2 regions of the Micromonospora sp. R77 genome follow, and region 1 is predicted to be linked to the other one. Evidence: predicted binding sites of a transcription regulator. Region 1 holds the regulator's gene; the other holds the start of a gene.
What was found. Region 1 encodes HrcA, which represses chaperone genes, less so after heat shock. Its sites were predicted from a motif close to GGTTNGCACNCTCNNNNNGAGNGTGCNAACC; they were not measured.

Region 1 (14,419 bases):
GGATCGTCCGCGCCCCGGGCCCGCAGGGTCCCGTCGTGCCAGGAGAAGACGTACTCGAAGCCCTCGCCCCACCACCGGCCCAGCACGCCCCGCAGGTGGTCGGGGGCCGGCTCGCCCGGCCGCCACGGCGCGATGTCGGCCGGGTCGTGCTCGGTCGCGGCGGCGAGCAGCCGGTGCGGCAGGTCGAAGACCTCCACGCCGGTGCCGGCGGAGCCGAGCACCGCGCAGCCCATCGCACCGGCGGTGCCGTCCCCACCCCGCCGGCCGTAGACGGCGGCCAGGAACCCGGGCATCGCCCCGTCGTGCCCGACGTGCACCACCCGCTGCCCCTGCGGCACCAGGATCAGGCCGAGCCCGAAGCCGGCCGCCCAGAGCGTCTCGTCGGTGGTGGTCAGCGGCCAGCGCATCTCGTCGAGGGTGGCCGGGGCGAGCACCGCGCCGGTCGGGTCCAGCGCGGCCGGGTCGGCCAGGAAGGCCGCCCAGCGGGCCATGTCGGTCGCGGTGCTCCAGAGCTGCGCGGCGGGGGCCACCGCCCCGAAGTCGGTCGGCGGTTCCGGCCGGGCCTCGTCCGAGTACGCGTCCACCAGGAACCCGGTCGCCGCCCGCTGTCCCGGCGTCGGCGAGGTCGCGGTCAGCCCGAGCGGGGCGAGCACCCGCTCGGCGAGCACCTCCGCCCAGGTGCCGCCGCGCAGCCGGGCGACCAGCTCGCCGAGGAGCGCCATGCCGAGGTTGGAGTAGTGGTAGCGCCGCCCGGTGGGCAGCACCCGCTCGACCCGGTGCAGGTCGGCGAGGAGCTGGTCCACGCCGGGGGCGCGCAGGGTGTCCCAGACGTCGCCGTGCGGCTCCCGCTGCAGGCCCGCGGTGTGCGACAACAGCCGGCGTACGGTCAGCTCGCCGTGCGCCGGCAGGTCCAGGTGCCGCCCGATCGGGTCGTCCAGGTCGAGCAGGCCCTCGTCGCGGCACTGGAGCACCAGCACCGAGGTGAAGGTCTTGGTGACCGAGCCGATCCGGAAGACGGTCTCCGGCCCCAGCGGGGTGTCGTTGCCGGTCCCGCCCACCGTGCAGGTCCAGAGCGGCCGGTCGGCCCGGTGCAGGGCGGCCGAGACCGCCGGGATCCGGCCCTGCGCCTGGGCCTGCGCCACCATCCGGCCGAGCCGGTCGTGCACCGTGATCATGAGGGCAGTCTAGGGCCGCGTCAGCGGCAGAGCATCGGGCCGAGCGGCGCGCCGCCGAGCAGGTGCGCGTGCACGTGGAAGACCTCCTGGCCGCCGTACGGGCCGGTGTTGAACATCAGCCGGAACCCGTCGACGGTCAGCCCCTCCTCCTCGGCCACGAGGGCGGCGGTGGCGAGCACCTCGCCGGCCAGGCCGGGATCGCCCTGGGCGAGGGTCGCCACGTCGGCGTAGTGCTCCTTCGGGATGACCAGCACGTGGGTGGGCGCCTTGGGGTCGATGTCCCGGAAGGCGAGGGTCGTGGCGGTCTCCCGCACGACGGTGGCCGGGATCTCTCCCGCGACGATCCGGCAGAACAGGCAGTCGGTTCCCATCCGGGCAGTGTAAGGAAGGGCCCCCTGTTAACGCCTTCTGCATAGTAAGGGGCCCTTGTTAACGCCGTGCCGGGCTGCGGCAGGATGGCGGCCATGGCGGGACGGGCGGTACTGGTGACGGGGGCCTCGCGCGGCATCGGCAGCGCGGTGGCGAGGGTGTTCGCGGCGGGCGGGGACCGCGTGGCGGTGCACCACCGCGACTCCGCCGAGCTGGCCGAACGGGTACGCGCCGACCTGCCCGGCGACGGGCACGTGGTGGTCCGCGCCGACCTCGCCGACCCGGACGCCGTCCGGGCGATGGTGGACGAGGCCGCCGAGCGCCTCGGCGGGCTGGACGTGCTGGTCAACAACGCCGGTGTCTACGGCCCCCGGGAGCTGCCGCACCCGGTCTTCGGCAACACCTACGAGCAGTGGCGCGAGCAGTGGCGGCTGGTGCTGGAGACCAACCTCACCGGCGCCGCCAACGTCACCTGGTGCGCCGCCCAGCACATGCGCGAGCGGGGCGGCCGGATCGTCAACGTCTCCTCGCGGGGTGCCTTCCGGGGCGAGCCGGAGCAGCCCGCGTACGGGGCGAGCAAGGCGGGGCTGAACGCGCTCGGTCAGTCGCTGGCCCTGGCCCTGGCCCCGTACGGCATCGCGGTGGCCACGGTCGCCCCCGGCTTCGTCGAGACCGACATGACCACCACCCACCTGGCCGGCGAGCGGGGCGACGCGATCCGCGCCCAGAGCCCCTTCAACCGGGTGGCCCGCCCGGCGGAGATCGCCGCCGCCGTGCACTGGCTGGCCAGCCCCGAGGCCGAGTGGGCCTCGGGCACCATCGTCGACCTCAACGGCGCCTCCTACCTGCGCAGCTGACGCCGCAGGGGCACGCTTCCGCCGGCGGCTCCGGGCACGCCGGCGAGGGGCCCGGAGACGACGGACCCCGCGGGCTACCAGCGGTCGAGGCGGGCGGAGAGGACGCTCAGGGCGGCGACGCCGGCCGTGGAGGTACGCAGCACCGACGGGCCCAGCCGGACGGGGCGGGCACCGGCCTCCCGGAAGGCGGCAAGCTCGGCCGGCGCGATCCCGCCCTCGGGGCCGACCACCAGGACGATCTCCCCCGTCGCGGGCAGCTCGGCGGTGGTCAGCCGCTCCTCGGCCTCCTCGTGCAGCACGAACGCGGTGGCGGCCCCGGCGATCCGCCGGACCACGGTGCGGGTGGACTCGTCGGGCGCACCGGCCACCACCGGCAGCCACGCCCGGCGGGCCTGCTTGGCCGCCTCCCGGGCGGTGGCGGCCCACTTCTCCCGGGCCCGTACGCCCCGCTCACCGCGCCACTGCGCCACCGAGCGGGACGCCGCCCAGGGCACGATCTCGTCCACGCCGACCTCGGTCATCGCCTGCACGGCCAGCTCGCCCCGGTCACCCTTGGCGATGCCCTGCACCACCACGAGCCGCGGGACGGACGCGTCGACGTACCCCCGAGAGGTGAGCCGGACGTCGAGGGTGCCCTTGCCGGCGGCGGTGACCACGGCGGCGGCCGTGCCACCCCGCCCGTCGGCGAGGAGCAGCTCCTCGCCGACGCGCAGCCGCTGCACGTCGGCGGCGTGGTGCCCCTCGGGACCGTCCAGGGTCAGCGTGTCACCGGTGGGCAGCGCCTCGACCAGGAACAGCGGCGCCGACACCTCAGGGGTGCCCGTTGAAGGCGTCGCGCATCCGGGAGAAGAAGCCACCCTGCTTGGTCAGCTCGGCGACCTCCTCGCCCCGGGTCTTGGCGAAGTCGCGCAGCATCTTCTCCTGGTCGGCGTCGAGCTTCGTCGGGGTCCGCACGTCCAGGTGGACATAGAGGTCACCCCGGCCGGTGCCGCGCAGGTGCGGTACGCCCCGGGCGCGCAGCCGCAGCGTGCTGCCCGGCTGGGTGCCGGCCTTGACGTCGACCGTCTCCTCGCTGTCGAGGGTCTTGATGGTCAGCCGGGTGCCGAGCGCGGCGGCGGTCATCGGCACGGTGACCCGGCAGTGCAGGTCGTCGCCCTTGCGGGAGTAGACGTCGTGCGGCCGCTCGTGGATCTCCACGTAGAGGTCGCCGGCCGTGCCGCCGCCCGGGCCCACCTCACCCTGCTGGGCCAGCCGGATCCGCATGCCGTCCTCGACCCCGGCCGGGATCTTGACGGTCAGCGAGCGGCGGGTCCGCACCCGGCCGTCACCGGCGCAGGTCGGGCAGGGGTGCGGGATGGTGGTGCCGTAGCCCTGGCAGACCGTGCAGGGCCGGGCGGAGACCACCTGGCCGAGGAAGGTCCGCTGCACCGACTGCACCTCGCCCCGGCCGCCGCACGCCTCGCAGGTGGCCAGGTGGGTGCCGGCCGCGGTGCCGGCGCCGGAGCAGGTGGTGCAGAGCACCGCGGTGTCGACGGTGATCGGCGCCTCGACGCCGAACGCGGTCTCGTGCAGGTCCAGCTCCAGCCGCAGGATCGCGTCCGCGCCCGGCCGGGTCCGTGGACGGGGCCCCCGGGCACCGCCGGCCGCCCCGCCGAAGAAGGCGTCCATGATGTCCTGGAAACCGACGAAGGGTCCCGCGCCGCCCGGTCCCCCGGGGCCGCCGGCACCGCCGCCGCCCGGGGCGAGCGGGTCGCCACCCAGGTCGACGATCTGCCGCTTCCGGTCGTCCGAGAGGACCTCGTACGCCGCGTTGATGTCCTTGAACTTCTCCTGTGCCTCCGGGTCCGGATTGACGTCCGGGTGGAACTGCCGCGCCAGCTTGCGGTAGGCGCGCTTGATCTCGTCGTCGGAGGCCTCCCGGTTCACACCGAGAATGCCGTAGTAGTCCCTGGCCACTGCGTTCCGTGTCCTCATGTTCGTCTCGCGTTGCACCGGTCGTCGGCCGGAGCCGGCCGTCGGCCCTGACTGGTCAGTTCTGGGCCAGCAGCTCGCCCACGTAGCGTGCCACGGCCCTCACCGTGGCGATCGTGCCGGGGTAGTCCATCCGGGTGGGACCCAGCACACCCAGGCCGCCGAGGGCGGTCGAGCCCGGGCCGTACCCGGTGCTGACCACCGAGGCGGCCCGCAGGTTGTCGATCTCGTTCTCGTCGCCGATCAGCACCCGGGTGGTGGTGGACTCCGCCTCGCCGATCAGCTTGAGCATCACCACCTCCTCCTCCAGCGCCTCCAGGATGGGGCGCAGCGAGCCCTGGAAGTCGAGCAGTCCACCCCGGGTGAGGTTGGCGGTGCCGGCCAGCGCGATGCGCTCCTCGTGCCGCTCGACGAGGGTCTCCAGCAGCACGGTCGACAGCGTGGTCATCGCCCCGCGCAGGTGCGGCACGGCCTCGTCGACCAGCGCCTGGACCAGCGGCGGGGTCTCCGACAGGCGGCTGCCGACCAGCTTCTCGTTGACCAGCCGGCGCAGGTCGGTGACGTCGTCGGCGGGGATCGGCGCGGGCAGCTCGACCAGCCGCTGCTCGACCCGCCCGGTGTCCGCGATCATGACCAGCATCAGCCGGGTGGTGGAGATCGGCACCAGCTCCAGGTGACGCACCGAGGAACGGGCCAGCGACGGGTACTGCACGACGGCGACCTGGCGGGTGAGCTGGGCCAGCAGCCGGACCGTGCGGTGCACCACGTCGTCCAGGTCGACCGCGCCGACCAGGAAGCGTTCGATGGCGCGGCGTTCGGCCGGGCTGAGCGGCTTGACCCGGGACAGCCGGTCGACGAAGAGCCGGTAACCCCGGTCGGTGGGCACCCGGCCGGCACTGGTGTGCGGCTGCCGGATGTAGCCCTCCTCCTCCAGCACCGCCATGTCGTTGCGCACCGTCGCCGGGGAGACGCCGAGCTGGTGGCGCTCGACGAGGGCCCTGCTCCCCACCGGTTCCTGGGTGGCGACGTAGTCCTCGACGATCGCGCGCAGCACGGCGAGCTTGCGGTCGTCGAGACCCATCTCCCACCTCCTGGCGCACTCCTGGCACTCGACTGTAGCGAGTGCCAGTCTACGTCGGTGCCCCCGCCGACGCGATGATCAGCGACGGACCTCCGGTGCGGCACCCCCGACGTCGACACACCAGAGCCGATCAGCCGGACATCCCGGGCGGTGTCGCTCTGGCGCCTGCTTGCCACCGGCCCCTACCGTGGCGTCCATGACTGAACCACCTCGCCCGCCCGGAGCGGGGGACCCCGGCGCCCAGCCGGACCCGACCGCGCCGTACGGCTCGTCGGAGCCACCCACCGCACCACTGTCCGGGGCACCGGGCGGCGCCGGGTATCCCCCGCCCGGTGGCTATCCGCCGCCCACCGGCGGTCAGCCGCCGTCGGGCGGCTACCCCCCGCCGGGCGGCTACCCGCCGCCGAACGCCGGCTACCCGACCGGCGGCGCGTACGGCGCCCCCACCGGCGGCTACGCCAACAACGACGACAAGACCTGGGCCCTGGTCGCGCACTTCGGCGGTGCCGCCGGCGCGCTGATCAGCTTCGGCCCGCTGGGCTTCGTCGCCCCGCTCATCGCCTACCTGGCCCGTGGTCAGCAGTCGCCGACCGTCCGGGCGCACGCCCTGGCCGCGCTGAACTTCCAGATCCTCTGGTCGATCATCGCGTTCGTGCTGCTCTTCGTGAGCTGGTGCCTGCTCTTCCTGCCCAGCATCGCGGTCGTGGTGATCCAGATCCTGTTCGGGATCATCGCCGGCATGAAGGCCAACGAGGGTCAGCCCTACCGCTACCCGATGTCCGCGAACTTCATCAAGTGACACCGGCCCGGCCGGCCCACGGGGTCGGCCGGGTCCCCGGGCGGTCAGGCCAGCAGGTCGCGGACCACCGCGTCGGCCAGCAACCGCCCGCGCAGGGTGAGCACCGCCCGCCCCGCCGCGTGGTCCGGCGCGGCCAGCAGGCCGTCGGCCAGGGCACGGGCCGCAGCCGCCCGGCCCGCGTCGTCCAGCACCGCCAGCGGCAGCCCCGACGCGAGCCGCAGCCGCAGCATCACGTCCTCCATGTGCGCCTCGTCGGGCGTGAGCAGTTCCCGGGCCAGGCCGGGTGACTCCCCCGCCGCCAGGCGCTTCGCGTACGCGGTGGGGTGCTTGACGTTCCACCAGCGGACCCCGCCGACGTGGCTGTGCGCCCCCGGCCCGAGGCCCCACCAGTCGGCACCGGTCCAGTAGAGCAGGTTGTGCCGGCACCGGGCCGCCTCGGAGCGGGCCCAGTTGGACACCTCGTACCAGGAGAAGCCGGCCGCGTCGAGGGCGGCCTCCGCGGCCAGGTAACGGTCCGCCGCCACGTCGTCGGAGGGGTACGGCAGCTCGCCGCGCCGCATCCGCGCCGCGAGCCGGGTGCCGTCCTCCACGATCAGGGCGTACGCGCTGACGTGGTCCACGCCCGCCGCCACCACCTGCGCGAGCGAGGCGGCGAAGTCGTCGGCGCTCTCCCCCGGCGTGCCGTAGATCAGGTCCAGGTTGACGTGGTCGAAGCCGGCCTCCCGGGCTTCCCGGGCGGCCTCGGCGGCCCGGCCGGGGCGGTGCCGGCGGTCGAGCACCGCCAGCACCCCGGGCGCGGCGGACTGCATGCCCAGCGAGATCCGGGTGTAGCCGGCCGCCCGCAGCGTCCGAAGCGACTCGGGCGTGACCGACTCGGGGTTGGCCTCGGTGGTCACCTCGGCGTCGGCGGCCAGCCCCCAGGTGCGGTCGATCCCGTCCAGGATGCGGGCCAGGTCGTCGGCGGACAGCAGGGTCGGCGTGCCGCCGCCGACGAAGACGGTGTCCACCCGCCGCGGCGGGGTGTCGCCGAGCACCCGACCGGCCAGCGCCAGCTCGGCCAGCACCGTGTCGGCGTACGACTCGCGGTCGGCGCCGCCGCCCAGCTCGGCCGAGGTGTAGGTGTTGAAGTCGCAGTAGCCGCAGCGGCTGGCGCAGAACGGCACGTGCACGTACACGCCGAAACCGCGCGCGCCGACCGAGGTCAGGGCGGTGGCGGGCAGCGCACCGTCGACGGGGACGGTCTCGCCATCTGGAAGGACGCCGGGCATGGCCACTAGTGTGCCCGGCATGACCTCTCCGGACGCTCTCGTGCGGGTCGCCACGGCCCGTGGGGTGACCACCCTCACCCTGGACAGCCCGCACAACCGCAACGCGCTCTCCACGCCGCTGATGACCGAGCTGCTGGCCGGGCTGGCCGCCGCGGTCGCCGACGACACCGTCCGGGCGGTCGTGCTGGACCACACCGGCCCGGTCTTCTGCTCCGGTGCCGACCTCAAGGAGACCGCCGCCGCGTACGCCAGCGGGACCGTGCCGGCCGGCATGCTCGGCGACGTCCTGGCGGCGGTGTGGGAGTGCCCGAAGCCGGTGCTGGCGAAGGTGGCCGGGCCGGCCCGGGCCGGCGGGCTGGGCCTGATCGCGGCGGCGGACCTGGCGGTCTGCGCGCAGGAGGCGACGTTCGCGTTCACCGAGGTCCGGATCGGCGTGATCCCGGCGGTCATCTCGGCGACCGTGCTGCCCCGGCTGCACCCACGGGCCGCCGCCGAGCTCTATCTGACCGGCGACACCTTCGACGGCCGGCGGGCCGCCGAGATCGGCCTGGTCACCGCGGCGGTGCCGGCCGACGGGCTGGACGCCGCCGTGGCCCGCTACTGCGACTCCCTGGTACGCGGCGCGCCGGGTGCGCTGACCGGCGCGAAGGAGTTGCTGCGCCGGCCGGCCACCACCGACCTGCGCGCGGAGATCGCCGAGTTGGCAACGCTCTCCACCGGGTACTTCCTCTCCGACGAGGGCCGCGAGGGCGTCCTGGCCTTCCGCGAGAAGCGATTGACTCGATGGGTGGCCGCTCTCGATGGTGGTCGAGGAGAGAGTGCGGGGTAGGAGCGTCGGCGGTCGGCCGGGTGGGAGGTAGGAGGGTCGGCGGCCGGGCGGGCGCGAGGTGGGCGGGTCGGGGCGCGGTCCGCAGCGGGTCGGTGACACTGCGGGAGGGGGCCGGTCGGACGACCCGGACGGTGTGTCGGGGGACGTACTCTTGGCGGACGGTCGAACAGGGGGTGCGGGTGCGAAGTCGGGCAGTCGTGGCAGCCGGCGTGGCGGTGGCGGTCGTCGCCCTCCTCGGGATCTGGTTCGTGGTCCGGCAGCTCGGGCCGCACCTCACCCTGCCCCTGGCCAGCCGCACCTGCACGGTGCAGGCCGACGGCCGGGTGGTGCTCGGCGCGGACCAGATGGCCAACGCGGCCACCATCGCGGCGATCGGCATGCAACGCGGGATGCCCGAGCAGGCCGTGGTCGTGGCGCTGGCCACCGCCTACCAGGAATCGCACCTGAAGAACATCGGCCACGGCGACCGGGACTCGGTGGGGCTGTTCCAGCAGCGGCCGAGCCAGGGCTGGGGCACCGCCGAGCAGATCCAGGACCCGCGCTACGCGGCGGCCCGGTTCTATGCCGCGCTGAAGAAGGTCAAGGGCTGGCAGGGGATGCGGGTCACCGAGGCCGCGCAGCGGGTGCAGCGGTCGGCCTACCCGGAGGCGTACCAGAAGTGGGCCGACGAGTCGCAGGTGCTCACCCGGGCCCTGCTCGGCGACGCGACCGGCGCGGTGGCCTGCACGGTGGGCCCGACGCCGACGATGCGTGGCGCGGCGGCCGCCGCCGCGCTGACCCGCGGTCTCACCCTGGACTGGGGGCTGCCCGAGGCGGCGGCCGACCCGACCGGGCTGGCCGTGCCGGCGTCGGACGCCCGCAACGGCTGGCGGTACGCCCACTGGCTGGTCTCGCACGCCGGCGACCACGGGGTGAAGCGGGTGCGCTTCGGTGACCTGGAGTGGACCGCCCGGCAGGGCACCTGGGCGAAGGCGCGCGGCGACGATCGGGCCGGCACCGGGCAGGTCCTGGCCGAGGTCTTCGCCGACGTCTAGCCGGCGGTCGCCGCCGGGCCAGGGTGGGCGAGCCGACGGCGGGCCTTCTCCCGGATCCGGTCCGGCAGGCCGGGGGCGTCGAGCAGCCGGGGCAGCAGGTCCGGCTCCAGGGTCGTCGCCCGGAACACCTCGCCGATGGTCACCCCGTGCGCGGGGCGCTCCACCACCTCGACCGGGTCGCCCGCGGTGACCTCGCCGGCCCGCAGCACCCGCAGGTAGGCCCCGGGCGCGGCCCGGACGGTGAACCGCTTGATCAGGTCCGGCACCCCCCAGAAGCCGGCGAACGTGGTGCACGGACTGCGCGGCTTGGTGACCTGGAGCAGAGCCGAGCCGACCGCCCACTGCTCGCCGATCACCGCTCCGGTGACGTCGACCGCGTAGGTGGTGAGGTTCTCCCCGAAGGCACCCGGTCGGATCTCGCGGCCGAGTTCGGCCGCCCACCAGCCGGCGTCCTCCTCGGCATAGGCGTAGACGGCCTGGTCGGCGGCGCCGTGGTGGGCCCGCTCGCCGATGAAGTCGCCGGCCACCCCGTCGGGCCGCAGCAGCACCGGGCCGTCGACCGGTCGCTTGTCGATGCCGCTGCGGCCGCTCGCGTCGCCCGCCCACGCCGCCTCGGTCACCGCACCGACGTTCACCGTCACCAGTCTCCCCGCCATGCCGCTCAGCCTAGTCGGCGAGCCAACCGGAATTCGCCCCCGGAAAGTACTTGCCCGATCGGAAAGTGAGGCGTTTACTTTCCAATCAGGCAAGTACTCGTCCCGCCCTCAAGGAGGCTGTCATGCCCGAGCCGGCCGTCTCTCCCGCCGCCGCCGCGGCGGCGCTCACCGAACTCCACGTCCGCCGCGACCAGGCGGTCACCGCCGCCCTGGTGCCCCGCTGGTACTGGGCGGCCGTCGGCGCCCTCATGGTCGCCTTCACCGCCGCCGTCGAGACGCACCGCCCGTGGGTGGTCGCCGTCGGCTCCGTCGGATACGCCGCCGCCCTCGGCGCGCTGATCGCCGTGGTGGTGCGGCGGCACCGCGCGCAGGTACGCACGTCGCTGCTCGGCGCGCGCGGCGCCGTCACCATCGTCGGCTTCGTGTTCGCCCTGGTCGGGCTCGGCCTGGTCACCGGCTTCGCCGCCGCGGCGCTCAACGTCCCCTGGCCGGCGACCACCGGCGCCACGATCACCGGGATCACCATGGCGCTGACCGGGCCCCGGCTGATGCGCTACCTTCGCGGCGTGATGACCGCCCGGCCGATCGGCAGCGGCCGGTGACCGCTCCCCGGTTCGACGAGCTGATCCACGCGCCCACCCGGCTGTCGCTGGTGGGCCTGCTCGCCGCCACCGAATGGGCCGAGTTCCGTTATCTGCGCGACGAGCTCGGGCTCTCCGACTCGGCGCTGTCCAAGCAGCTCAGCGTCCTGGAGCAGGCCGGTTACGTCGAGGTGCGCAAGGGCTTCGTCGGCAAGCGGGCGCGCACCTCGGTGCGGTTGAGCCGGCACGGACGCGGCGCGTTCGACGGCCACGTCGCCGCGCTCCAGGAGATCGTCGCCCGGGCCGGCGCGACCCTGGTCCCGCCCGGGGCCTGACGGGCGGCCGGCGGCCCCCGTCAGGCCCGGTCAGCCCTTGACCGCGCCCGCGACCAGCCCGGAGACCATCCGGCGCTGGACCAGCAGGAAGAAGACGATCACCGGGAGGGTGAAGAGGGTGGACGCCGCCATCACCGAGCCCCAGGCCGTGTCGTCCCGGCCGAAGAAGAACGTCATCGCCACCGGCAGGGTGTAGCGGCTCTGGTCGTTGACGAAGGTCAACGCGAAGATCAGCTCGTTCCAGGCGGTGATGAAGGAGAAGATGCTGGTGGCGACCAGACCGGGCGCGACCAGCGGGAAGAGGATCCGGCGGAAGGTCTGCGCCCGGCTCGCGCCGTCGATCGCCGCCGCCTCCTCCAGCTCCTTCGGCACCGCCGCGACGAAGCCGCGCAGCATCCACACCGCGAACGGCAGCGAGAAACCGAGGTACGTCAGGATCAGGCTGGGCAGGGTGTTGTAGAGCCCGAGCCGCTGGATCATCAGGAAGAGCGGGATGACCAGCGCCTCCAGCGGGATCATCTGCACCACCAGCAGCAGGATCAGGAACGTGGTCCGCAGCCGGAACCGGAAGCGGGCCACCGCCGTCGCGGCGAGCAGCGCCACCAGGCCGCTGAGCAGCACCGTCGACACCGCCACCAGGACGCTGTTGAGGAAGAAGTCGACGAACGTCACGCCCGGGATCAGGTTGCCGGTCAGGATCTCCCGGTAGTGCTCCAGGGTCGGCTGGGCCGGCACCGGACGCGGCGTGCTGGAGAAGATCTCCCGGTTGGGCTTCAGCGAGGTCGCGACCATCCAGTAGACCGGGAAGGCCGCGAAGAGCGCGACCAGCAGGCCCGCGCCGTTGAGGGCGAACTTCTTCACGACTCGTCCTCCTGCCGCAGCACCATGCGGACGTAGACACCGGTCACGACGAGCAGGATCAGGGTCAGGATGACCGCGATCGACGCGCCCAGGCCGTACTTGGGCGGCGGCGAGAACGCCTCCGCGTACGAGTAGATGGAGAGCATGAAGGTCGAGCGGTCCTGGGTGCCGCCGGCCAGGACGAACTGCTGGGTGAAGACCTTGAAGTCCCAGATGGTGGAGAGCACCACCAGGATGCCGAAGACCGGCCGCAGCATCGGGAAGGTGACCGACCAGAAGACCCGCCACGGGCCGGCGCCGTCGACCCGGGCCGCCTCCTGCAACTCGCTCGGTACGCTCTTCAGCCCGGCCAGCACACTGACGGCGATGAACGGGAACGAGTGCCAGACCACCACCAGGGTGAGGATGGAGAAGAACAGCAGCGGGTCGTTGAACCAGCCGTAGCCGGTCCAGTCGCTGCGCCCGAAGAGGCTGGTGGAGAGGCCGTCGGGCAGCTTGTTGAACAACCAGGTGACCAGCCCACTGGTGTCGTCGAAGATCCACTTCCAGACGATGGTGCCGGTCAGCGCCGGGGTGGCCCAGGCCAGCATGACGCAGCTGGCGACGAAGGTGGCCATCCGCTTGCCGAGCCGGTTGAGCAGCAGCCCGACCAGGGTGCCCAGGATCATCGTCAGCACCACGTTGGCCGCGGCGAAGAGCACGGTGTTGCGCAGCACCGTACGGAAGAACGGGTCACCGAGGATCTGGGCGTAGTTGTCCAGGCCCACCCAGGGCCACTCGCGGTCGCCGCGCAGCTGGCGGACGCTGTTGAGCTTGAAGAACGACATGCCGACGACTTCGCCGAGGGGCCACAGCAGCAGCACCCCGATGATCACCAGGCAGGGCAGCAGGAGCAGGTACGGGAGGCGGTCGACGCGGGGCCGCCGCCGCGCGGGGGTCTCCCGCGCGGCGGCCGTCCCGGTGCTCTCGGTCAGGACACTCACTTGGCGTTGAGGATGCTTTCCATCTCGGTGGCCGCGTCGGCGGTGGCCTTCTCGACCGTCTTCTGCCCCTTGATCACCGAGCTGTTCATCGCCTGGGTCACCGTCTTGGTCCGGCTCACCTCGACCCACTTCGGGGTCAGCGGCGTCAGCTTGGTGTTCTGCATGCTGGTCGCGAAGGCGGCCATCACCTTGTCGTTGGCGTAGTTCCCGCCGCTGACCAGGTCCTGGTAGACCGGGAAGAAGTTCAGGCTGCTGGCGAACTCCTGGTCCTTCTGCTTGCTCAGCAGCACGGTCAGGTAGTCCCAGGCCAGGTCCTGCCGCTTGCTGTCCTTCCAGAGCGCGATGTCGGAGCCGCCGGCGAAGGCGGGCGCCGGCTTGCCGTCCGGACCGGGGATGGGGAACGTGCCCCACACCTTCTCGATGTCCGGGTTGTCCTTCTTCATCGCGCCGCCCTGCCAGCTGCCGGCGAAGGCCATCGCGGCCTTACCGGTGGCGAACTGGGTCCGGGCGTCGACCTCGTTCCAGCCGGCGGCGGCCGGCGGGGCGACCTTGTGCACGGTCACCAGATCGGTCCAGAACTTGACGGCCTTCTGGGCCTCCGGCGTGTTGTAGCCGGACTTCCAGGTGTCGCCGTCCTTGGTGGCGATCTCCGCGCCGGCACCCCAGAGGAAGGAGTAGAACGGCAGCTCGGAGTTGCCGGGCAGGGCGATGCCGTAGGTGCCGGGCTTCTTGGCCTGGACGGTCTTCGCGGCGGTGACCAGCTCGTCCCAGGTCGTCGGCGGCTTCACGCCGGCCTCGGCGAACCAGTCGGTGCGGTAGTAGATGGCCCGCACGCCGGCGTACCACGGGACGCCGTACTGCTTGCCGTCGAGCTGGGCGTTCTGCACCAGGCCGGGGAGGATGTCCTTCCCCTCGGACCAGCCCTTGAACTTGTCGGTCACGTCGGCGAGCGCCTCCTGCGCCGCCCAGCCCTGGGTCTCGGTGTTGCCCAGTTCGGTCACGTCCGGTCCCTCACCGCCGGCGAGCGCCGCCTGGAACTTCTTCGGCGCCTCGAGCCAGGGGATGTACTGGACGACCACGTCGGTCTCCGGGTGCTTCTTCTTGAACTCGGTCTCGACACCGTCGAGGAACTTCGTCTGGGCGTCACCCCCCTCGCCCATCATCCAGACCGTCAACTTGCTGTTGTCGGCGGCCTTGTCGTCATCACCGGAGCCACCGCAACCGGCGAGCACCATCGCGGCCGAGGCCACGATGGCGGTGACCGGAGCCAGCCGCTTCCACCTGTTCACGCCATATCTCCCTCGGGCCGTTTGGCACTAACCTTCTCCGCCGCACCTTAGTAGGAAAAATTCCTTTACGACAGGGGGAGGCGGCGACGACCGGGCGAGGCGACCGTATCGCAGCCGCCAGGGGCGCGGGCAAGGGTGCTTTACCGGCCGACCGAGGGCGTTTCGGGCAGCACGAAACGACGCGGGCGCCCGACCGTGGAGGTCGGACGCCCGCGTCGGTGGTTCAGGGGTGCGTCAGTAGCGCGAGACGCTCCGGCGGCGACCCACACCGGCCACCAGGGCCACGGCGATGGCGGCGAAGAGGACCTGCAGGAGCAGCTCCCGCCAGTCG
Region 2 (14,419 bases), 930 kb from region 1:
CGGGGCGCAGCCCGACGTCGTTGAGCATCCGCGACATGTCGTCGCTCCACACGCCGGTGGCGGCGATGACCGTGCGGGCGCGTACCTCGAACTCGGCGTCCGGGGAGTCGGCGGGGGCCTCCAGGTCGCGGACGCGGACCCCGGTCACCTCGCGGGCCTGCCGGATCAGGCCGACCGCGCGGGCGCTGGTCACCACGGTCGCCCCCAGGCTCGCCGCGGTCCGCGCCAGCGTCACCACCAGCCGGGCGTCGTCGACCTGCCCGTCGTAGTAGCGGATCGCGCCGGCCAGGGTGTCCGGGCGGAGGCTGGGGAAGATCCGGCGGGCACCCTCCCGGGTCAGGTGCCGGTGCAGGGGCATGCCCCGCCCACCGCCGAAGACCCCGGCGAAGGCGTCGTACGTCGCCACCCCGAGCCCGTAGTAGGAGCGGCGGAACAGCCGGACCGGCAGGTCGCGCGGGCCCCGGCCGGCGGGGAGCGGGACCAGGAACGGCACCGGGCGGACCAGGTGCGGCGCGAGCCGGGTGGCGAGCAGCCCGCGCTCGGTCAGCGCCTCGTGGACCAGGTGGAACTCCAACTGCTCCAGGTAACGCAGGCCGCCGTGGATGAGCTTGCTGGACCGGCTGGACGTGCCGGCGGCGAAGTCGCGGGCCTCCACCAGCGCCACCTTCAGCCCTCGGGAGGCGGCGTCGAGCGCGGCTCCCGCCCCGGTCACCCCACCGCCGATGACCAGCACGTCGAACTGCTCGGTACGCAGTCGGCGCAGGTCGTCGGCGCGGCGGGCGATGGAGAGCTGGCCGGCGGCGGCTCGGGACACGTTGGGGTCACGCACCCGTCCACGGTAACCGTCCCGCCGTGACAGCGACATCTCCCGTCCGGGCCGTACCGTGATCGGCATGGAGATCGGTCCCCGGCTGCCCGCCCCGCCGCCCGGCCCCGCACCCGACCGGACCGGCCCGTGGCCGGTGGTGGCGGCGGTGCTCGTCGGCGGCTGGGCCGTGCTGGTGACGGTGCTCGGGCAGGTGGTCGGCTGGGCCGCCGACCAGGCGGTGCTCGCCACCGGCCTGCACCGGGTGGTGGCGACCTGGCCGCTGGTCGCCCTGGGCACCGTGCTGCTGGTGGGCGGGCCCACGCTGGCCCTGGCCCTGGTCCCGCGCGCACCGGCGGTCCGGGCCGTCGGCCGGGTCTGGCTGGCCGGCGCGCTGGCGGCGGGCGCGCTGACGCTGCTGCGGACCCTGCCGCCGGTGCACCAGGAGGCGTACCTGGCCGCGCTCGCCGGCACCGGGGCGCTGGTGGCGGTCGTGCTGGCCCGGCTGACCCGCCGCCGCCCCACCGCCGGTCCGGCGACGGCGATCGACCCGTCCGCGCCCGCCGCCGACGGGTATGCCGACGCGGACCGACAGCGCGCAGCCCGAAACCGGGCGCGAGCCGACGACGCACCCGGACGGCACCGGGGCGGCGCACCCCGGAACGGTCCGGCCGACGGCGGGTGGCCGACGGCGGGTCGGTCCGGTGACGCTGCTCGCGGTCGCGGCGGGGCTGGCCCTGCTGCTGCCGTGGGCCTGGGTCGGCGCGCTCGGCGGGCCGCTGGAGACGCTGCTCGCGGTGCTCGCCGCCGCCGCGCTCGGCGGGCTGGCCGGGGTGCTGCTCGGTCCCGCCTTCTGGACGCACTTCACGGTCGGCACGCCGCCCCGACCGGCCCGGCTGGTGCTGGTCGGCGGGCTGGTCGCCGGGGTGGTCCTGGTGCTGCTGGCGGCCGGCGCCGGGCAGTCCGGGGCGCAACTGCCGGCGCTGTTCGCGCTGCCGCCGCTCGGCTTCACGCTGGCCGCGCTGCACGCGGCGGCAGTGCGGGCCGACGGGCCGGCCGGGTCGGCCCCGGTGCGCTGGCTGGTCGGCCTCGGGCTGCTGGGGCCGCTCGCCCTGGTCGACCCGGAAGAGGTCACCGTGCTGCTGGCCGCCGGCCGCGACCTGCCGTTCTGGGTCGCCGTCGCGACGGGCGGCGCGCTCGCCGTCGCGGTGCTGCTCGCCATCGGGTACGCCGTCCTGCTGGCCCGGCCCGCGCGCCGCCCCGCGCCGCCGGGTCGCCGGGCTGACCGCCACCGCCCTGCTCGCCGCCGTCGCCGTGGTTCATGTCGTCCCCGGCCAGCCCGGCCTGTACGGGGAACGGCTGCTGGTGGTGCTCCGCGAGCAGGCAGATCTGAGCGGCGTACCGGCCGGGGTGCCGGGGCGGGCCGGTCGGGACGCCCGGGCCGCCGAGGTCTATCGGCGACTCGTCGCCACGGCCGACCGCACCCAGGGGGACCTGCGCCGCGAGCTGACCCGGCTGCACCTGCACCCGACGCCGTACTACCTGGTGAACGCGATCGCGACGGATGGCGGGCCGGCGGTGCGCGCCTGGCTCTCGGGGCGGCCCGAGGTGGCCCGGGTGCTGGTCGACCAGCGGCTGCGTCCCCTGCCGGCGGCGGCTCCACCGGCGCGCGGCGACCGGCCCGCCCCGACCGGCCCGGTCTGGAACGTCTCCCTGATCGGCGCCGACCGGGTCTGGAACGAGCTGGGCGTGACCGGGGCGGGCATCGTGGTCGGCAGCTCCGACTCGGGGGTGGACGGGCGGCACCCGGCGCTGGCCGGCGGCTTCCGGGGCGGCGACGACTCCTGGTACGACCCCTGGTCCCACACCCGTACGCCGACCGACCGGGGCGGTCACGGCACCCACACGGTGGGCAGCGCGGTGGGGCGCGACGGCATCGGGGTGGCCCCCGGCGCCCGCTGGGTCGGCTGCGTCAACCTGGACCGCAACCTGGGCAGCCCGGCCCACTACCTCGACTGCCTCCAGTTCATGCTGGCGCCCTTCCCGGCAGGCGGGGACCCGTTCACCGACGGCCGGCCCCAGCGGGCACCCGACGTGCTGACCAACTCGTGGGGCTGCCCGCCGATCGAGGGCTGCGACGCGGGGGCGCTCCGTCCGGCCACCGCCGCGCTGGCCGCCGCCGGCATCCTGGTGGTCGCCGCGGCGGGCAACACCGGCCCGTACTGCGGGTCGGTGGCGGACCCGCCCGCGCCCTATCCGGACGTGCTGACCGTCGGCGCGGTGGACCGGCAGCGGCAGCTCGCCCGCTTCTCCAGCCGGGGACCGGCGCCGGACGGGCTCGCCAAACCGGACCTGGTGGCCCCGGGCGCGGACGTGCTGTCGGCGTTCCCCGGTGGCGGCTACGCCAGCCTGGCCGGCACCTCGATGGCCACCCCGCAGGTCGCCGGGGTGGTGGCGCTGATGTGGTCGGCGAACCCGGCGCTGGTCGGCGACCTGGCCCGTACCCGCCGGCTCCTGCGGGACACCGCCAGCCCGGCCGGCGTGCCGGCCGACGCCGACCGCTGCGGCGGCGACGCCGACCTGACCGGTGCCGGCCTCGTCGACGCGTACGCCGCCGTCCGCGCCGCCCGCGGGTGAAAGCACGGGCCCCCTGTTAACGCCTCCGGTAGAGCAGGGGTCCCCTGTTAACAGCCTCGTGGCGGCGGGTCGGACGGTGTCGGGGGCGGGTCGGATGACCTAGGGTCGGCGACCATGGACGTGGAGATCATCGAACTGGGCCCCGACCGGCTGCCCACCGTCGTCGACCTCTGCCGGCGGGCGCTGGACCTGCCGGAGGACGCGGCCGAGGCGACGGCGGTGGTGGACACCCTCGCGGTGCGCGCGGCGGCGGACCGGCCGGTGGTGCTGGTCGGCGCGGTCCGGGGCACGGAGCTGGTCGGGGTGCTGATCGGCTCGGTCGCGCAGCGGGACCCGGGGCGCGGGCACGTCGACCTGCTGGCGGTGGCGCCGGCGGACCGGCGGCGGGGCATCGGACGGGCCCTGCTGGCGGCGGCGGAGCGGCGGCTCGCCGGGCTCGGCGCGGTCGAGCTGCTGCTGGCCGGCAACCCGCCGTACTACGCCTGGCCGGGCATCGACGTGCGCTACACGCCGGCCGTCTGCGCGGCGCTGCGGCTCGGCTTCCGGCAGGACCGTACCGCCTGGAACATGACCGCGGACCTGACCGCCGGCTCCGCGGCGTTGCGGCCGACGGAGGCCGCGGAGCGCCGCCTGGCCGACCAGGGCGTGACGGTACGCCGGGCCGGGCCGGCGGACCTGCCGGCGCTGACCGCCTTCGCCCGGTCCACCTTCGGCGGCTCGTGGGACGGCGAGCTGGCCGGCTCGGTGGGCCGGCCGGACGCCGGGGCGCACCTGGCGGAGCGCGACGGCGAGCTTCTCGGCTTCGCCGCCTACGGGTCGTCGCGGCCGAGCTGGTTCGGCCCGATGGGCACCGCCCCGGCGGCGGAGGGTTCCGGGATCGGCGGGGTGCTGCTGCGCCGCTGCCTGCGGGACCAGGCGGCGGCGGGCCACGGGTCCGCGCAGATCGGCTGGGTGGGGCCGGTGCCGTTCTATGCGGGCAGCGCGGGCGCCCGGATCGAGCGGGTGTTCTGGCTCTACCGGAAACCGATCGACGCAGCTCCGGCGTGACCGAAAGGCGAAAGGGATATAGGCGCTAATAGCGCCATTCCCCCGCGTCCGCCATCGACGGCCCCCTACGGTGCTGCGTAGAGGGAGGCAGCCATGACCACGGACGACGAACAGGCCGACGACCAGCCGGCGGGCTGGCCACCGGCCGGGGAGGTCACCGGCCGACTGCCGTTCGACCGGCTCGACTACGGCGACGCCGAACAACGCGCCGAACTGACCGACGTCGACGCGCCCGCCGCCGAGGAACCGCTGGAACTGGTCGACGAGCCGGTCGTCGTGCCACCGCCGTACGACCGCTCGCACAAGCGCCGCAACCAACGGCGGATACCGGGCTGACCGGCGGCTGCCACACCGACGCGGACGACGGAAAGGGGCGGACCGCTGACGCGGCCCGCCCCTTTCGGCGTACTGGGAGAGCTGGACTCAGAAGTCCATGTCCCCGCCACCCGGGCCAGCCGGGGCGGCCGGGGTCTTCTCCGGCTTGTCCGCCACGACGGCCTCGGTGGTGAGGAAGAGCGCCGCGATGGACGCGGCGTTCTGCAGCGCCGACCGGGTCACCTTGGCCGGGTCGATGATGCCCGCAGCCAGCAGGTCGACGTACTCGCCGCTGGCGGCGTTGAGGCCGTGCCCGGCGTCCAGGTTGCGGACGCGCTCGACGACCACGCCACCCTCGAGGCCGGCGTTGACGGCGATCTGCCGCAGCGGGGCGTCCAGCGCGATCTTGACGATCTGCGCGCCGGTCGCCTCGTCGCCGGTCAGGTCCAGCTTGTCGAAGGCGGTCTTGCCGGCCTGCACCAGCGCGACGCCACCACCCGGGACGATGCCCTCCTCGACGGCGGCCTTCGCGTTGCGGACGGCGTCCTCGATGCGGTGCTTGCGCTCCTTGAGCTCGACCTCGGTGGCCGCGCCGACCTTGATCACCGCGACACCGCCGGCCAGCTTGGCCAGGCGCTCCTGCAGCTTCTCGCGGTCGTAGTCGGAGTCGCTCTTGTCGATCTCGGCCCGGATCTGGTTGACCCGGCCCTGGATCTGCTCGGCGTCACCGGCACCGTCGACGATGGTGGTCTCGTCCTTGGTCACCACGACCTTGCGGGCGCGGCCCAGCATGTCGAGGCCGACGGCGTCCAGCTTGAGGCCGACCTCCTCGCTGATGACCTGGCCACCGGTGAGGATGGCGATGTCGGCGAGCATGGCCTTGCGGCGGTCACCGAAGCCCGGCGCCTTGACGGCGACCGACTTGAAGGTGCCCCGGACCTTGTTGACGACCAGGGTGGCCAGGGCCTCGCCCTCGATGTCCTCGGAGATGATCAGCAGCGGCTTGCCGGACTGCATGACCTTCTCCAGGATCGGGAGCAGGTCCTTCACCGACGAGATCTTGCTGTTGACGATGAGCAGGTAGGGGTCGTCGAAGACGGCCTCCATCCGCTCCGGGTCGGTCATGAAGTACGCGGAGATGTAGCCCTTGTCGAAGCGCATACCCTCGGTGAGCTCGAGCTCCAGGCCGAAGGTGTTGCTCTCCTCGACGGTGATGACGCCTTCCTTGCCGACCTTGTCCATCGCCTCGGCGATGATCTCGCCGACGGTGTTGTCACCGGCCGAGATGGAGGCGGTGGAGGCGATCTGCTCCTTGGTCTCCACGTCCTTGGCGAGCTTGAGCAGCTCCTCCGAGACGCTGGCGACGGCGGTCTCGATGCCCCGCTTCAGGGCCATCGGGTTGGCGCCGGCGGCCACGTTGCGCAGGCCCTCACGGACCAGGGCCTGGGCCAGGACGGTCGCCGTCGTCGTGCCGTCACCGGCAACGTCGTCGGTCTTCTTGGCGACCTCCTTGACCAGCTCAGCGCCGATCTTCTCGTACGGGTCCTCGAGCTCGATCTCCTTGGCGATGCTCACACCATCGTTGGTGATGGTGGGGGCACCCCACTTCTTCTCGAGCACGACGTTGCGGCCCTTGGGGCCGAGCGTCACCTTCACGGCGTCGGCGAGCTGGTTCATGCCCCGCTCGAGGCCGCGGCGCGCCTCTTCGTCGAACGCGATCATCTTGGCCATACGGCGTTGTCCTCCTGGACACTCACGGGCCACCCGAGTGTTGTGCCCCGGATGGGCCGCCTGGTGTACGCACCTTGGGGACGTCGCCACCTGGCGACGACGACGTCCTCCTCGGTCGGGCCGGACAGCCCGCGACGACCGGCCATGTGCCACCCGTGCGCCATCGAGACGCCCGTGCGGCCGTGGCCCTACCGCCCCGACCATTGGCACTCACCGTATGCGAGTGCCAATGACAGGTTTAGCACTCTCCCTTGCCGAGTGCAAGCACGATGGCCCGGGTCAGCCGAGTTCCGCGGCCAGTCGGGCGGCGTTCACCGGGCCCTCGTGGGCCCGCTGCTCGGCGTACGTGACGACCAGCCCGATCAGCTGCGCCACGTTGACCGGCACGACCACCACGGCCACCACCAGGGACACCGCCACGGCGCCCAGCGCCGTGCCCGAGGCGGACAACGGGTGCGCCCCGAACGGGAGCTGCCCGACCGACTCCAGCACGAAGCTGACCAGCGCACCGACCACGATCACCGCGGCGACCAGCGCGAGCCGGCCGAGCACCAGGCCGAACCGCTGGTGGAACATCCCGACCGAGCGACCGACCGGGTTCTGCCGCTCGAAGAGATAGACCGGGCCGACCAGCGCGAGGGCGAAGGCCGCGTAGATCCCCGGCAGCACGCAGAAGCAGACGCCGACCCCGATCAGCAGCGAGGTCACCAACGACCAGCCCCAGAGACCGAGGACCCGGCGCACCCCGTACCCGATCGCGGCCCCGAACCCGACCGGCTCGCCGGCCGCCTGCCGGGCGACCACCCAGGTGCCCGCCGCCCACCCCACGTTCTGCAGCAGGCCGAGCAGCAGGCTGGCGACGAGCACGGTGACGTAGAAGGCGAGCGCGTCGCGCAGGTAGCCGTCCGGCAGGACCGGCGCCCCGTCCGGCCCGGTCGTCGGCTCACCGGTCGGCGCGAGGGCGAGGCCGATCACCGAGACCACCGCGCCCGGCACCGCCTGGGTGAGCAGCATGATCGGCAGCAGCAGCCGCCACCCTCGGCGCAGCGCGCCGCCGACCCGGGAGAACCAGCCGCCGACACCGGCGTGCGGCGGCGTGACCAGCGGATCGGCCGGGTCCCAGCCCGGGCCACCGGGCTGCCAGACGTACGGCTGGCCGGGCATCGGCGGTTGACCCGGGTACGGCTGGCCCGGGTACGGCTGGCCGGGCATCGGCGGTTGACCCGGGTACGGCTGGCCGGGGTGGGCGCCGCCGGCCGCCGGCCAGGTCCACCCCGGCGGCTGCCCGCCCGGCTGGGCCGGGTACGCGGTCCCGGGCTGCCCGGGAGCGCCCGGCACGGCGTACCCCGGGTGGCCGGGCTGCGGAGGGCCGGCCGGTGGTGGTGGCGGGTCGGCCGGCAGGCCGGCGCCGGACGGCGCCGGGTCGGTCGGACCCGGCGGGGGCTGGTCGGACATGGACCCTCCTCAGCGGCAATGGCTGGAACGGCTCATGATCTTCCCCGGTACGCACCCGCACCGCAGCCCCGGATCCCCGGGTGGAGACGCCGCCCGCCGGGCGGCGAGCGGATCAGGCGATGACGCGGACGCGCTCGGCCTGCGGGCCCTTCTGCCCCTGGGCGATCTCGAACTCGACCCGCTGGCCGTCGTCCAACGCCTTGTAGCCGTCCATCTCGATCGCGGAGAAGTGGACGAAGACGTCCTGCCCGCCGTCGACGGCGATGAAGCCGTAGCCCTTTTCGGAGTTGAACCACTTCACGGTGCCCTGTGCCACGGTGCACTTCCTCACTCTGCGCGGCGTTCCACCAGCTCGGACGCCGCGCGGGGCCGCGCCCGGACCACCGTTCCGGCGATCGGCGACGGTCGCTGAACCGGGGATGCGAAATCGCACGCTACACGAGGAGTGACGGCCACGCACGACCCCAGATCGGGCATGTTCCGGCCCGATTCCGCGACCGGTACGACATGGACGGTCATGGTTGGAGTATGCATGCGGAATGACCAGCGCGACCGTCGGCCCGCCCGTCCGGACCACCACCGTCCGCCGGGTCCGCCCCCGCGACGCCGGCCGGATGCGGGCGCTCCGGCTGGAGATGCTCGCCGACTCACCGCTGGCCTTCCTGGAGACGGTCGCCGAGGCGGCGGCCCGCCCGCACGCCGAGTACGCCGCCCGGGTCGCGGCGGTCTCCACCGGCACCGGCGCGGCCCAGTTCGTCGCCGACCCCGGCGGACGGTTCGTCGGTCACGCAGGTGGCATCGCCGCCCCCGGCGAGCCCGCCGTGACGGTGGTCTACGCGGTCTACCTGACGCCCGCCTGGCGGGGCAGCGGACTCCTCGCCGACCTCGTCGAGGCGGTGGCCGCCTGGTCCCGGGAGTGCGGGCGCCCGGAGCTGATGCTGGAGGTGGTGGTCGGCAACGACCGCGCCTACCGGGCCTACCAGCGCCTGGGCTTCACCGACACCGGCGTACGCGTCCCCCACCCCCGCCTCCCCGCCCTGCACGAACTCCAAATGCGCCGCCGAGCCTGACCCACCCGGCGATCATGGACTTGTGGTGTCCGACTCGTCGGCTTCCGCCCGTTCCGCGAGCCGCCACAAGTCCATGATCGACGAGGTGGACCGGGTCAGGCGTGGCGGCGGGACTGCACGATGCGGAAGCGGTTCGCCACGTACGCGCCGTCGGTGAGGGCGGAGTTGGCGGCCGGGTTGGCGCCGCTGCCGTGGAAGTCGGAGAAGGCCGCCGACTGGTTGACGAAGACACCGCCGGTCAGGTTGCAGGACAGGTGCACCCCGGCGTCGATCGCCGCCGCCTCGGCCGCGTCCAGCACCGCCTCGTCGGTGGAGTAGACGGCCGCGGTCAGCGCGCCCTTCTCCCCCACCGTCGCGCGCAGGATCTCCAGGCTGTGCGCCGTGGAGTCGGTGGCGATGGCGAACGAGATCGGCCCGAACCACTCCCGCGAGTAGGTCGCCGTGTCGCCGGCGGCCAGCTTGACGATGGTCGGCGTACGGATCACCGCGCCGGGGAAGGCCGGGTGCTCGACGGTCCGCGACTCCAGCACCGGCTCGCCGACCTTGGTCACCTCGTCGAGGCGTTCCAGCACGCCGTCGTTGACGATCGCGCCGGTCAGCTCGACGCCACGCGCCGGGTCGGCGGTGAGCTTGCCGACCGCGCCGGCGATCCCGGCGGCCACCTCGTCGAAGCTCTTGTGCCCTTGGTCGGTCTCGATACCGTCCCGGGGGATCAGGAGGTTCTGCGAGGTGGTGCACATCTGGCCGCTGTAGAGGGTCAGCGTGAAGCCCAGGTTGCGGCACATCCCGGCGAAGTCGTCGGTGGAGTCGATCACCACCGTGTTCAGGCCGGCCTTCTCGGTGTAGACGGCGGCCTGCCGGGCGTTCGCCTCCAGCCAGTCGCCGTACTCGGTGGAACCGGTGAAGTCGACGATCTTCACGGCCGGGTGCAGGGCCAGCGTGGAGGCCAGCTTCTCGCCGGGGGCCTCGGGGGCGAGCTGGACCAGGTTCGGGTCGAAGCCGGCCTCGGCGAGCACCTGACGGGCGTACTTCACGGTGATCGCCAGCGGCAGCACGGCGCGCGGGTGCGGCTTGACGACCACCGGGTTGCCGGTGACCAGCGAGGCGAAGAGCCCCGGGTACGAGTTCCAGGTCGGGAAGGTGTTGCAGCCGATGACCAGCGCCACCCCGCGCGGGACCACGTGGAACGTCTTGGTCATCCGCAGCGGGTCGCCCTTGCCGGCGGCCTTCTCCCAGCCGGCCGTCCCCGGGTGCCGGGTCATCTCCGCGTACGCGTAGGCGACGGCCTCCAGCGCGCGGTCCAGCGCGTGCGCGCCACCGGCCTGGAAGGCCATCACGAACGCCTGGCCGCTGGTGAACTGCACCGCGTTGGCCAGCTCGAAGATGTGCTTGTGCAGCCGGTCCAGGATCTCCAGGCAGACCCCGACCCGGGCCTGCGGGCCGGCGTCGCGCCAGGCCGGCAGGGCGGCCGAGGCGGCGGCCACCAGCTGGTCGGCGGAGGCGTGCGGGTAGCGGACGTCCAGCGCCAGCCCGAACGGGCTCGCCTCGGTGGCGACCGTGTCGCCGTCCGTCGGCTGGTCCAGGGGGAAGTCGCCGTTCAGGTACGCCTCGAAGGCGGCCTTACCGTCGGCGGCGGCGGTCTCGCCGTAGACCCGAGGGCTGGGCGACTCCGGGTAGGCGGACCAGTAGCCCCGCTCCGTGATCGCGGTCAGCGCACGGTTCAGGGTGTCGGCGTGCCTGTCGTACAGGGGGTGCGGGGTCTCCGTCATGTCCGCCATCATGCAACAGGAAGCCACCAGATCAGTAGACCCGTGTCACATCTCAAACCGTCAACTGCCAGTCCGTCCAGGCGTCGACCGGCCGGAAGCCGAGCTGCTCGTTGATCGCCACCATGTGGTGGTTCTCGGCGGCGTTCCAGGTGTCGATCGCGCGCAGGGCGGGCTCGTGGTCCAGCACGTAGCGCAGATTGTCGATCTTGGTGAGCAGGCCGAGCCGGTGCCCCCGGTGCGGCGGGTCGACCAGGGTGATCTGCTGGTACGCGTGCCAGTCCGCGCTCGGACCGAGGTCGATCAGGGTCCAGGCCACCAGCCGGCCGGACTCCTCGTGCCGCACCGCGTGGTGGTAGCGGCGGCGGCCCCGCGCGTCCAGCGCCCGCTCGGTGCCCCGCAGCCGGGCCACGTCGACCTGCTCCGGCTCCCACTCCAGGTCACCCAGGGGCGCGTCGGTCATCAGCCGACCGTCGAGGTAGGCCACGTCGGCGGCGTACTCCTCGGGGGTGTCGCCCTGCCAGCGGACCGTGCGGTAGCCGACGGCGCGCGCCCGGGCCTCCGCGGCCAGGGCGTCGAGTACGGCATGGTCGAGCCGGCCGGTGTCGAGCCGGCGGCGCACCTCGGCGAGCACCGGCCGGGCGCCCGTCATGGCGGCGAACGCCGCAGGCGCCTCCGGGCGGGCGACTCCGTCCGGCAGCGCCGCGACGGTCATCCACGCCACCCGCTTGCGGCCGTCCTCGCGCAGCACCCGCAACCCGTGCTCGTGCAGGGCCCGGCCGACGCCCCGCCGACGCAGGTCGGGATGCACCACCAGCTCGGCGTTGGCGTTCTCGGTGTTGTCGAGCTGCGGCAGGTCCAGCCGGAGATAGCCGGCCGGTACGCCGTCCAGCCGGGCCAGCGCCCAGCGCGGCGCGTTGCCCGGCATCGGGTGGTGGATCCCGGCGTCGAAGCGCCGCCGGCAGAACGGCGGGAAGTCCGGCAGGTCGGCGGCGTTGGCCGCCGCGCCGATCCGGTACGCCTCGTCGATCGCGCCCCGGTCGGCGGCGTCGAACGGCGCGATCGTGATGCTCATGGGAGCGAGAGTGGTCGCAAACGGCGATCGGGGCCAGCGAATTTCGCTGACCCCGACGGCGACGTTGGTCGGGAGGGACGATCGCACAACGCCTCCGGCGTTGGGTCGTAAGAACTTAGAAAGTCTCCGGCGAAACGCCCTCCCGCACGGAGCATCTTGCGCCGTCCGAATCCTGCCGTCAAGTCCTTACCGGCGGGTTTTTCACACTCACAGCGAAACGCCAGTTACCCCCTGATGCGCCCGATCCCCCCTTCGGGCGATCCCACCCTCCCCCACCCAGCCAGTCGCCCCCGCCTCCCTCGTCGATCATGGAGGCGTGGCGGGCGACAAAACTCGCGAAAGCCGTCTCCCGGGCGCGACAAGTCCATGATCGACGCCGAGGGGGCGGGCGGGACGGGGCGGTGGGGGTGGGGGTGGGGTCAGGTGAGGAGGCCGGCGTCGCGGGCGGCGCGAAGGGAGGGCTTGATGCGGTGGGTGGGGCCGACCTCGGCGGCCACCGCGTCGAGGGTCTTGAGGCCCTCGCCGGTGTTGAAGACCACCGTCTCGGCGGCCGGGTCGAGCTTTCCGGACTCGACCAGCTTGCGCAGGACCGCCACGGTGACGCCGCCTGCGGTCTCCGCGAAGACCCCGGTGGTACGGGCCAGGTCACGGATGCCGGCGCGGATCTCGTCGTCGTCGGCGTACTCCATCCAGCCGCCAGTGCGGCGGACCGCCTCCAACGCGTAGAGGCCGGCGGCCGGGTCGCCGATGTTCAGCGACTTGGCGATGCCGGTGGGCTTGACCGGGGTGATGGTGTCGGTGTCCGCGTGCAGCGCGGTGGCGATCGGATTGCAGCCGGCCGACTGGGCGCCGAACACCTTCCAGCCACCGGCCGGCGCCTCGACCAGGCCGATCTCGACCAGCTCGGCGAACGCCTTGTCGATCTTCGTGAGCAGTTCGCCGGAGGCCATCGGGATCACCACCTGGGCGGGGATCCGCCAGCCGAGCTGCTCGGCCACCTCGTACCCGAGGGTCTTGGAGCCCTCCGCGTAGTAGGGCCGGACGTTGACGTTGACGAACGCGGTGTCCTCGAACTCGTCGGTCTCCACCAGCTCACCGCAGAGCCGGTTCACGTCGTCGTACGAGCCGTCGATGGCGACCAGCTCGCCGCCGTAGACAGCGGTGGTGACGACCTTGCCCTGCTCCAGGTCGCTGGGGATGAAGACCACCGACGGGACGCCGGCCCGGGCGGCGTGTGCGGCGACCGAGTTGGCCAGGTTACCGGTGGAGGCACAGGCGTACCGGGTGAAACCGAGCGCCCGGGCGGCGGTCAGCGCCACCGAGACCACCCGGTCCTTGAACGAGTGGGTCGGGTTGGCACTGTCGTCCTTCACCCAGAGCGGACCGGTGAGGCCCAGCTCGGCGGCGAGGTTCGGGGCGGCGACCAGCGGGGTGAGGCCCGGGTCGACGGTCACCCGGGTGGCCGGGTCCTGGCCGGCCGGCAGCAGGGCCGCGTACCGCCAGATGCTGTTCGGGCCGGCCTCGATCTGGGCGCGGGTGACGGTGGCCAGGGCGGCGGTGTCGTAGTCGACCTCCAGCGGGCCGAAGCACTCGTAGCAGGCGTGCTGCGCGGCGAGCGGGTAGCGCGCCGAACAGGCGCGACAGACCAGGGCACGGGCCGGGCTGAGGGTGGTGTCGATGCCGGTGGCGGCGGGAAGCGTCGACGTCATGTCGAGGAGGTCCTCTCATCTTTCCCCGCATCGCACCCTGCGACGGGGACGGAATTGGCACCTGCCCACGCGGCTCGTCGTCGAGCGTGCGGGTGGTTGCCGGGGCGTCGTCGGGCCGTATCCCTCAGCCCCTCTGGATGAGGTATTCAGTTGTACCGCCGAGTCTAAGCACTCCGTCCACCACCGCCACCCGCGGTTCCCACGCTGTGAGCCACCTGACCCGCACCGCGCACCCACCGGCCCGGAAGCCGCAGCACCGCTCACCGCGGTGCGGTGGGGTCGGGGGTCAGCGGGCGGCCACGGCGAGGGGGTCGACGACCGCCGGGCGGTCGGTGACGGCGCTGGGAGCAGGCGCGCGTGTGGCGTCGGGAACGGCGCGGGACCGGGTCACCAGGTTCGCGGCGACCAGGGCGGCGATGGTCAGGGCCGCACCGACCAGCTCCACCACGCCGGGCCGGTAGCCGCGCGCGGTCTGCACCACGAAGGTGGTCACCGGGACCAGGTTCATGAAGAGCGCGGCGTCCGCCGCGCCCAGCCGGCGGACCCCGGTGTTCCACGCGAGCACCGCGAGCACGGCGGCGACCAGCACGGCGTACGCCAGCTGCGGGGCGACCGCGACGAGGTCGGCGGCGGCGGGCGCGTGCTGGACGCCGGTACGGTCGGCGACGGCGCTGGCGACGAGCATCGCCACGGTGCCGGCGACCGCGGTCAGCGTGGTGTAGCGCAACGGGGACCAGTCGGCGAACCGGCTCGCTCCGTGGGTGTAGACGGCCCAGCCGAGCACCGCGCCGATCATCAACAACCCGCCG

Region 2: the regulator HrcA is predicted to act here: its motif matches at 6,737-6,767, upstream of groL (chaperonin GroEL).

What each region holds. Positions count from the first base shown of each region.
Region 1 is NZ_JALDST010000001.1:1,356,941-1,371,359, forward strand. Features, by position in the region: gene MRQ36_RS06080 (serine hydrolase) at 1-1,175, opposite strand, end outside; gene MRQ36_RS06085 (histidine triad nucleotide-binding protein) at 1,196-1,546, opposite strand; gene MRQ36_RS06090 (SDR family NAD(P)-dependent oxidoreductase) at 1,640-2,401, shown strand; gene MRQ36_RS06095 (16S rRNA (uracil(1498)-N(3))-methyltransferase) at 2,476-3,210, opposite strand; gene dnaJ (molecular chaperone DnaJ) at 3,212-4,357, opposite strand; gene hrcA (heat-inducible transcriptional repressor HrcA) at 4,431-5,453, opposite strand; gene MRQ36_RS06110 (DUF4870 domain-containing protein) at 5,650-6,252, shown strand; gene hemW (radical SAM family heme chaperone HemW) at 6,297-7,520, opposite strand; gene MRQ36_RS06120 (enoyl-CoA hydratase-related protein) at 7,540-8,349, shown strand; gene MRQ36_RS06125 (hypothetical protein) at 8,523-9,383, shown strand; gene MRQ36_RS06130 (MOSC domain-containing protein) at 9,380-10,039, opposite strand; gene MRQ36_RS06135 (hypothetical protein) at 10,162-10,641, shown strand; gene MRQ36_RS06140 (transcriptional regulator) at 10,638-10,955, shown strand; gene MRQ36_RS06145 (carbohydrate ABC transporter permease) at 10,986-11,816, opposite strand; gene MRQ36_RS06150 (carbohydrate ABC transporter permease) at 11,813-12,799, opposite strand; gene MRQ36_RS06155 (sugar ABC transporter substrate-binding protein) at 12,796-14,088, opposite strand; gene MRQ36_RS06160 (GlsB/YeaQ/YmgE family stress response membrane protein) at 14,323-14,419, opposite strand, start outside.
Region 2 is NZ_JALDST010000001.1:2,283,969-2,298,387, forward strand. Features, by position in the region: gene MRQ36_RS10565 (glycerol-3-phosphate dehydrogenase/oxidase) at 1-814, opposite strand, end outside; partial or broken gene MRQ36_RS10570 (S8 family serine peptidase) at 963-3,442, shown strand; gene MRQ36_RS10575 (GNAT family N-acetyltransferase) at 3,557-4,489, shown strand; gene MRQ36_RS10580 (hypothetical protein) at 4,583-4,825, shown strand; gene groL (chaperonin GroEL) at 4,913-6,535, opposite strand; gene MRQ36_RS10590 (hypothetical protein) at 6,815-7,990, opposite strand; gene MRQ36_RS10595 (cold-shock protein) at 8,103-8,306, opposite strand; gene MRQ36_RS10600 (GNAT family N-acetyltransferase) at 8,530-9,060, shown strand; gene paaN (phenylacetic acid degradation protein PaaN) at 9,156-10,829, opposite strand; gene MRQ36_RS10610 (GNAT family N-acetyltransferase) at 10,882-11,901, opposite strand; gene thrC (threonine synthase) at 12,321-13,610, opposite strand; SAM riboswitch class I at 13,623-13,754, opposite strand; gene MRQ36_RS10620 (DMT family transporter) at 13,897-14,419, opposite strand, start outside.